Regions from separate parts of the Solibacillus sp. FSL R5-0449 genome, predicted to be linked through region 2. Evidence: a T-box and tRNA genes for the amino acid it is inferred to sense, from the RefSeq annotation. Region 2 holds a T-box; the other holds one or more tRNA genes.
The links. The T-box of region 2 lies ahead of leuS (leucine--tRNA ligase). A T-box ahead of a tRNA ligase gene usually reads a tRNA of that ligase, here a tRNA-Leu.

Region 1: it has a tRNA-Leu gene. The T-box ahead of leuS (leucine--tRNA ligase) is inferred to sense a tRNA for this amino acid. The anticodon was not compared.

What each region holds. Positions count from the first base shown of each region.
Region 1 covers NZ_CP150239.1:3,239,220-3,243,943, reverse strand. The annotation lists gene MKY27_RS16260 (Tex family protein) at 1-537, shown strand, start outside; gene MKY27_RS16255 (SprT family protein) at 613-1,098, shown strand; tRNA gene MKY27_RS16250 (tRNA-Asn) at 1,275-1,350, shown strand; tRNA gene MKY27_RS16245 (tRNA-Glu) at 1,356-1,430, shown strand; tRNA gene MKY27_RS16240 (tRNA-Asp) at 1,460-1,535, shown strand; tRNA gene MKY27_RS16235 (tRNA-Gln) at 1,540-1,614, shown strand; tRNA gene MKY27_RS16230 (tRNA-Lys) at 1,619-1,694, shown strand; tRNA gene MKY27_RS16225 (tRNA-Leu) at 1,749-1,834, shown strand; tRNA gene MKY27_RS16220 (tRNA-Arg) at 1,845-1,921, shown strand; tRNA gene MKY27_RS16215 (tRNA-Gly) at 1,941-2,014, shown strand; rRNA gene MKY27_RS16210 (16S ribosomal RNA) at 2,214-3,768, shown strand; rRNA gene MKY27_RS16205 (23S ribosomal RNA) at 4,086-4,724, shown strand, end outside.
Region 2 covers NZ_CP150239.1:2,526,271-2,530,994, reverse strand. The annotation lists gene MKY27_RS12565 (TIGR01212 family radical SAM protein) at 1-35, opposite strand, end outside; gene MKY27_RS12560 (MFS transporter) at 169-1,338, shown strand; T-box leader at 1,390-1,603, shown strand; gene leuS (leucine--tRNA ligase) at 1,716-4,130, shown strand; gene MKY27_RS12550 (sigma-70 family RNA polymerase sigma factor) at 4,273-4,724, shown strand, end outside.

The DNA of each region.
Region 1 (4,724 bases), 710 kb from region 2:
TTACGTATAGCAGATGCCAAAAATCCGTTAGATGCTACAGGTATCCATCCGGAAAGCTATAAATTAGCCGAAGCTGTATTAGAGGCGGCGGGGTTAACGAAAAAGGATGTCGGAACGCCAAAAGCCGAAGAAGCAATCAGCAAGTTAAATTTAACAACATTGGGTGAATCTTTAGAAGTAGGGGAAGTTACATTGAAAGATATTGTCGATACATTAATGAAACCAACTCGTGACCCTCGTGATGCTTTCCCGCAACCATTGCTGAAAACGGACGTACTTAAAATGGATGATCTGCAAGTTGGAATGGAATTGCAAGGGGCGGTTCGAAATGTTGTTGATTTTGGCGCGTTTGTCGATATCGGGGTTAAGCAGGATGGACTTGTCCATATTTCCAAACTGCAAAAGGGACGGGTTAAGCATCCGTTAGATGTTGTATCCCTGGGCGATATCGTGACAGTTTGGGTAGAAAAAGTTGAAGCGAATAAAGGGCGTATTTCTTTAACGATGCTTTCTCCGGAAAATCAACAGAGCGTGTAAAGAGCAAGATTTTCAATTATAATAAAAAGCGCATAGCTGAATATGCGCTTTTTATTAATTTAAGGGGGTTAGCATATGACGGATGAACAAGCACAAAAATTAGTGGAACAGTTATCAAATGATTTCTTTAATCGGCCGTTTATTCATAAGGCTTATTTTAATAGTCGATTGAAAACGACGGGCGGTCGGTATATGTTAAACAGCCACAATATTGAACTTAATAAAAAACTATACGATCATTTCGGGATAGAGGAATTAAAGGGCATTATTTTACATGAACTTTGCCATTATCACCTTCATATTTTAGGAATGGGTTACAGGCATGGGGATGCAGATTTTCGGAATCTATTGAAAAAAGTAGGCGCGCCACGTTTTTGTTCTACATTGGAACAGCCAAGAGAAAAGCCTAAGCAAAAGACGATACATATATATAGCTGCACGAACTGCGGACAATTATATAAAAGAAAAAGAAAAATGGATGTAAAAAAATATTGCTGCAGTATGTGCAAAGGGAAAATTAAATTTCTACACAGTGAAAATAATTTTAAAAATGATGTTTAAAACTAAGTGAATAATGGTATACAGTAGTTATGTTGTTTTTTAGAGAAGATGATTTTTGCCCTATATATAGGAAGAGATTTTTTCTTTAAATTTTTTCAGGAAAAGTGTTGACGAAACGGAAATCGCTCTCTATAATAGTAAAAGTCGACAAGATGATGTCGCAACAAAGTAATTATTCCGAAGTAGCTCAGTTGGTAGAGCATCCGGCTGTTAACCGGCAGGTCGCAGGTTCGAGTCCTGCCTTCGGAGCCATTAATGGCCCGTTGGTCAAGTGGTTAAGACACCGCCCTTTCACGGCGGTAACACGGGTTCGAATCCCGTACGGGTCACCACTTATATTTTAATAATGAAGATTTACAATGGTCCCGTGGTGTAGCGGTTAACATGCCTGCCTGTCACGCAGGAGATCGCCGGTTCGATCCCGGTCGGGACCGCCATTTTTGGGGTATAGCCAAGCGGTAAGGCAACGGATTTTGATTCCGTCATGCCCTGGTTCGAATCCAGGTACCCCAGCCATTTAGAGCCATTAGCTCAGTTGGTAGAGCATCTGACTTTTAATCAGAGGGTCGAAGGTTCGAGTCCTTCATGGCTCACCAGTTTTCATATTGACAAATTATTTCAGAGATGTATAATAATTATTGTCGGATGAAGCGGTCGTGGCGGAATGGCAGACGCGCTAGGTTGAGGGCCTAGTGGGGGCAACCCCGTGGAGGTTCAAGTCCTCTCGGCCGCACCAAAAATTCCCGGCGCCCGTAGCTCAATTGGATAGAGCGTCTGACTACGGATCAGAAGGTTATGGGTTCGACTCCTGTCGGGCGCGCCATAATTTACTATAATATAATGCGGGTGTAGTTTAGTGGTAAAACCTCAGCCTTCCAAGCTGATGTTGTCGGTTCGATTCCGATCACCCGCTCCAGTTTTTATTTAAAAAAAGCTGTTGACATCTTAAACGAGATGTTATAAGGTATAAAAGTTGTCACTTGAGGCAACACAATGAACCTTGAAAACTGAACAAGCAACGTTAATGAAACAAGCTTCTTAAATGAAGCAAACAATAGATTTCAACTTCTAACGAAGTTGGATCGCTAGCAAAGCAAATGAGCTTTCAAACTACTTTTATGGAGAGTTTGATCCTGGCTCAGGACGAACGCTGGCGGCGTGCCTAATACATGCAAGTCGAGCGGAAATTTTATTGGTGCTTGCACCTTTAAAATTTTAGCGGCGGACGGGTGAGTAACACGTGGGTAACCTACCTTATAGATTGGGATAACTCCGGGAAACCGGGGCTAATACCGAATAACACTTTTTAACACATGTTTTGAAGTTGAAAGACGGTTTTGCTGTCACTATAAGATGGACCCGCGGCGCATTAGCTAGTTGGTGAGGTAACGGCTCACCAAGGCAACGATGCGTAGCCGACCTGAGAGGGTGATCGGCCACACTGGGACTGAGACACGGCCCAGACTCCTACGGGAGGCAGCAGTAGGGAATCTTCCACAATGGACGAAAGTCTGATGGAGCAACGCCGCGTGAGTGAAGAAGGATTTCGGTTCGTAAAACTCTGTTGCAAGGGAAGAACAAGTAGCGTAGTAACTGGCGCTACCTTGACGGTACCTTGTTAGAAAGCCACGGCTAACTACGTGCCAGCAGCCGCGGTAATACGTAGGTGGCAAGCGTTGTCCGGAATTATTGGGCGTAAAGCGCGCGCAGGTGGTTCCTTAAGTCTGATGTGAAAGCCCCCGGCTCAACCGGGGAGGGTCATTGGAAACTGGGGAACTTGAGTGCAGAAGAGGATAGTGGAATTCCAAGTGTAGCGGTGAAATGCGTAGAGATTTGGAGGAACACCAGTGGCGAAGGCGACTGTCTGGTCTGTAACTGACACTGAGGCGCGAAAGCGTGGGGAGCAAACAGGATTAGATACCCTGGTAGTCCACGCCGTAAACGATGAGTGCTAAGTGTTGGGGGGTTTCCGCCCCTCAGTGCTGCAGCTAACGCATTAAGCACTCCGCCTGGGGAGTACGGTCGCAAGACTGAAACTCAAAGGAATTGACGGGGGCCCGCACAAGCGGTGGAGCATGTGGTTTAATTCGAAGCAACGCGAAGAACCTTACCAGGTCTTGACATCCCGGTGACCACTATGGAGACATAGTTTCCCCTTCGGGGGCAACGGTGACAGGTGGTGCATGGTTGTCGTCAGCTCGTGTCGTGAGATGTTGGGTTAAGTCCCGCAACGAGCGCAACCCTTATTCTTAGTTGCCATCATTCAGTTGGGCACTCTAAGGAGACTGCCGGTGATAAACCGGAGGAAGGTGGGGATGACGTCAAATCATCATGCCCCTTATGACCTGGGCTACACACGTGCTACAATGGACGGTACAAACGGTTGCCAACCCGCGAGGGGGAGCTAATCCGATAAAACCGTTCTCAGTTCGGATTGTAGGCTGCAACTCGCCTACATGAAGCCGGAATCGCTAGTAATCGCGGATCAGCATGCCGCGGTGAATACGTTCCCGGGCCTTGTACACACCGCCCGTCACACCACGAGAGTTTGTAACACCCGAAGTCGGTGAGGTAACCTTTTGGAGCCAGCCGCCGAAGGTGGGATAGATGATTGGGGTGAAGTCGTAACAAGGTAGCCGTATCGGAAGGTGCGGCTGGATCACCTCCTTTCTAAGGATTTTTCGGAATCATTCCCTTGGGGAATGAAACATTAACGGTTGCTGTTCAGTTTTGAAGGTTCATTCTTAAATGAATGAAACACTTCAAAACCTTGCTCCTGACGCTTGCGCTTTCGTCGCAAAGCTGCATGAAGCAAAATCAGTGAAGCTTTGTCACGATGTGATTGAAGTCAGCTGCTTTGTTCTTTGAAAACTGGATAAAACGACATTGAAAGCAATAAATCAAATTTCTATTTTATAGATTTTTAAACAAGTCAAGCAATTGACGTGTAAACTTAAATCTTGGACTTGTTCCAAGTGTTAACTTTTGGTTAAGTTAATAAGGGCGCACGGTGGATGCCTTGGCACTAGGAGTCGATGAAGGACGGCACTAACACCGATATGCCTCGGGGAGCTGTAAGTAAGCTTTGATCCGGGGATTTCCGAATGGGGGAACCCACTATCTTTAATCGGATAGTATCTTCACGTGAATTCATAGCGTGTCGAAGACAGACGCAGAGAACTGAAACATCTAAGTACCTGCAGGAACAGAAAGAAAATTCGATTCCCTGAGTAGCGGCGAGCGAAACGGGAAGAGCCCAAACCAAAGAGCTTGCTCTTTGGGGTTGTAGGACACTCTATACGGAGTTACAAAAGAATGAACTAGACGAAGCGACTTGGAAAGGTCCGCGAAACGAGGTAAAAGCCCTGTAGTCAAAAGTTCATTCCCTCCAGAGTGGATCCTGAGTACGGCGGAACACGTGAAATTCCGTCGGAATCCGGGAGGACCATCTCCCAAGGCTAAATACTACCTAGTGACCGATAGTGAACCAGTACCGTGAGGGAAAGGTGAAAAGCACCCCGGAAGGGGAGTGAAATAGATCCTGAAACCGTGTGCCTACAAGTAGTTAGAGCCCGTTAATGGGTGATAGCGTGCCTTTTGTAGAATGAACCGGCGAGTTACGATTA
Region 2 (4,724 bases):
CCGTCTGACGGGAAAGGGAAATTTGTTTCAGTCATTCCTTGCTCACTCCTCTAACGTATTATTCTAACACGGACAGTACACCGTGTCCTACTAGAAATCTTTTTCTTGTACAAATTCCTTTTAAAGAATAAACTAGTAAATTGAGCAAATATTGAAGGAGGAAGTTGAGTGCCGAAACAAGTATGGTTTTTAATTATTGGCACATTCGTAAATACGGTCGGAAATTCATTTTTATGGCCTTTAAATAGTATTTATATTCATGATCATTTAGGTAAATCTTTAACTACCGCTGGGATTGTCCTTATGCTAAATTCATTGGCAGGTGTATTCGGCAATCTAGTAGGTGGTTATTTATTTGATAAATTAGGTGGCTATAAAGCAATTTTAATTGGGGTTGTATTTAATTTAATCTCAATCACTCTGTTGACCATCTGGCATGACTGGCCGCAGTACATTGTATTTTTAACGATGTTGGGCTTCAGTGGAGGGATTGTGTACCCGGCGATTTATGCAATAGCAGGGAGTGCCTGGCCTGAAGGGGGGCGACGTGCGTTCAACTCGATCTTTTTGGCAAACAACGTAGGGGTCGCAATTGGCCCGGCATTGGCAGGTATTGTTGCCGATATTAAGTTTGACTATGTATTTAGTGCGAATCTATTTTTCTATGTGGTATTTTTTGTGCTTGTCCTTACGACCTATAGACGTTTTGATATGAGGGGACTGACAACAAAACCGTTCTCAGGAAATGAGACAAAAAGAAGAAACAGAGGACCGATTGTGGCGATCAGTATATTAAGTATTTCTTTAATCGTCTGCTGGTTAAGCTATTCCCAATGGAGCGCGACCATTTCTTCTTATACACAAGGGCTTGGAATGAGCCTGTCCGAATATAGTTTACTATGGACAATTAATGGCTTCATGATCGTCGCAGTTCAGCCGGTTATCCGACCACTAATAACACGCTGGGAAAACAAAATAAAACATCAGCTGGTGCTGGGTCTCATATTGATGTCGTTTTCTTATATCGTCGTTTATTTTGCACAGGACTTTAAGATGTTTGCTGCGGCTATGGTCATTTTGACATTCGGGGAAGTATTCTTTACACCGGTAATCCCGATGATTGCCAATAAATTGGCGCCTCATGGACAAGAAGGTTTCTATCAAGGACTCGTCAATAGTGCTTCAACAATTGGACGGATGATAGGTCCTGTATTTGGCGGGTTAATGGTAGATTTATATGGCATGCAAATTTTGATGCTTATACTATCGGTACTCATTATTCTCGCTATTATTCCGTGTCTGTTCTTTGATCGTACGCTACGAAACGAACAAACATAAAACAGTTACTTGTACTTTTGTGTTGAATTCGTTAAAATGAATGAAATAATAATATTGACTGTGATGAGGAATAGTAAATGGACGCACTTTATAGAGAGCTGGCGGCAGGTGGAAGCTAGTAAGTGTCAAATTGAACTCGCCTCGGAGTTTGCTATAGTGAAGTAATAGTAGCTAATGGCCGTGTATTCGCGTTAAGAAATGAAGCTGAGTGCTGCGTCACTAATTTGGGTGGTACCGCGGGAGTAAAATACCTCTCGTCCCTTCTTATCATAAGATGGGACGGGATTTTTTTATTTTTTAAATATTCTGTTAAATCATTGATGATGCGCCTAAAATACATAAACCACAGCAAGAATATATTTAAAGGAGGAATTATTGTGAGTTTTAATCATCAGCAAATTGAAAAAAAGTGGCAAACGTTCTGGGATGTCAATAAAACATTCAAAACTGAAAGTGGAATGGAAAAGCCAAAGTTTTATGCATTGGATATGTTCCCGTATCCATCAGGAGCGGGTCTGCACGTAGGACACCCTGAAGGCTACACAGCGACAGATATTTTATCTCGTTTTAAACGTATGCAAGGCTATAATGTTCTTCATCCAATGGGTTGGGATGCATTCGGTTTACCTGCAGAACAATATGCACTTGATACAGGAAATGACCCGGCTGAATTTACGGCAAAAAACATCGCAACTTTTAAACGTCAAATTAACGAGCTAGGCTTCTCTTATGACTGGGATCGTGAAATTAACACAACAGACCCTTCATACTACAAATGGACGCAATGGATTTTCACGAAGTTAGTGGAAATGGATTTAGCGTATGTAGATGAAGTCGCGGTAAACTGGTGTGAAGCATTAGGTACAGTGCTTGCAAACGAAGAAGTAATCGACGGCGTTTCTGAGCGCGGTGGTCACCCTGTAGTACGTCGTCCGATGCGACAATGGGTATTGCGTATTACAAAATATGCAGACCGTTTAGTCGATGATTTAGTGGATGTTGACTGGCCGGAATCAATCAAGGAAATGCAACGTAACTGGATTGGCCGTTCTGAAGGTGCACAAGTGAAATTCACAGTTGCTAATACAGATAAAAACTTCGAAGTATTTACAACACGTCCGGATACATTATTTGGCGCGACATACTGTGTATTAGCTCCAGAGCATAAATTAGTAGCTGACATTACGACTGCAGAGCAAAAACAAGCGGTAGAAGCATACTTGGAAAAAGTATCATTAAAATCTGATTTAGAGCGTACAGACTTAGCTAAAGAAAAAACAGGTGTATTCACTGGTGCTTATGCAGTGAACCCGATCAACGGCAAACAAGTGCCAATCTGGATTGCTGATTATGTATTGGCAACATACGGAACTGGTGCAATTATGGCTGTTCCTGCACATGATGAGCGTGACTATGAATTCGCAAAAGAGTTCAACTTAGAAATTATTCCGGTTCTTGAAGGCGGAGACATCGAGAAAGAAGCATTCACTGGTGACGGTGCGCACATTAACTCGGATTTCCTAAACGGATTAAATAAAGCGGACGGCATTGCGAAGGCAATCGATTGGTTAGTTGAAAATGGTGTAGGGGAAAAGAAAATCACTTACCGTCTACGCGACTGGTTATTCAGCCGTCAACGTTATTGGGGTGAACCAATTCCAGTCATTCACTGGGAAGATGGCACAATGACAACGATTCCTGTAGAAGAGCTGCCATTGGAATTACCGAAAACAACTAATATCCGTCCTTCAGGTACAGGTGAATCACCACTTGCCAATATTGAAGAATGGGTAAATGTAGTAGATCCGGTGACAGGCAAAAAAGGACGCCGTGAAACGAATACAATGCCGCAATGGGCTGGTTCATCATGGTACTTCCTGCGCTATATCGATCCGAAAAATGATCAGGCGCTTGCAGATCCGGAATTATTAAAACACTGGCTTCCAGTCGATATTTATATCGGTGGTGCAGAACACGCAGTACTTCACTTACTATACGCACGCTTCTGGCATAAAGTGCTTTATGATCTAGGACTTGTTCATACGAAGGAACCGTTCCAAAAGTTATTTAACCAAGGGATGATTCTAGGTGAAGGCAACGAAAAAATGTCTAAATCAAAAGGTAACGTAGTAAACCCGGATGACATTATCGCTTCACACGGTGCAGATACTTTACGTTTATACGAAATGTTCATGGGACCGCTGGAAGCTTCTGTTGCATGGAGCACGAACGGTCTTGACGGAGCACGTCGTTTCCTAGATCGTATTTGGCGTTTATTCGTAACAGATGAAGGAAAGCTGGCTGCAAAAATTCAGGATTCATCTGATGTAACATTGGAAAAAGTGTATCACCAAACTGTGAAAAAAGTGACGGAAGACTATGAAGGCATTCGCTTCAACACTGCAATTTCACAAATGATGGTCTTCATTAATGATTGCTACAAAGCGGAAGTAATTCCGACAGAATATGCAAAAGGCTTCGTGAAACTTTTATCACCAATCGCACCGCATATTGCTGAAGAGCTTTGGTCAATTTTAGGGCACGAAGATACAATCACGTATGCAACATGGCCAACATTCGATGAGTCGAAACTAGTTGACGATGAAATCGAAGTTGTTGTTCAAGTTTTAGGTAAAGTACGTGCAAAAGTAACGGTTGCTAAAGATATTACTAAAGAAGAATTAGAAAAAGTTGCTTTAGCAGACAGCAAAGTTCAAGAGTTTATCGATGGAAAAACAGTTGTGAAAGTAATTGTCATCCCAGGTAAATTAGTTAATATCGTTGTAAAATAATTGAAACAATATTTAAAAGCCATTTTTCTCATTGAGAAAAATGGCTTTTTTGCTTAAGAAAAATTTAAAAGAAATTTCCAGAAGGTGAAACAATTTCTTGGAAATATGCGACTATAAAGAAAACAGTGAAAGGGGTGGGACCGTGTCAGCACATTTAGAAGAGGTAATGGAGGCATATGGTGAATACTGTATGCGTGTTGCCTATTTATATGTAAAGGATTGGGTAGCTGCAGAAGAAATTGTGCAGGACACATTTTTAGCTTATTACAGGCAACAGGAGCGATTCGAAGGACGATCTTCTTTAAAAACGTATTTAGTGAAAATTACGATACATAAAAGTCATGATTATTTAAGAAGCTGGAAACGCAAAATGACCCATATTTTACCGAAAAAGCTTGTCACTCCTTCCATTGAACAAAAGAAGATTCATGAAGAACAGCAGTCAGAGCTAGTTGAAGCTTTGTTACAGCTATCGATTAAATACCGTGAAGTCCTTATTCTTCATTATTACGATGATTATAAAATCAGGGAAATTGCAGAACTTTTACAGGTAAGTGAAAACACTGTAAAAACGAGGCTTGTTCGAGGGCGAGA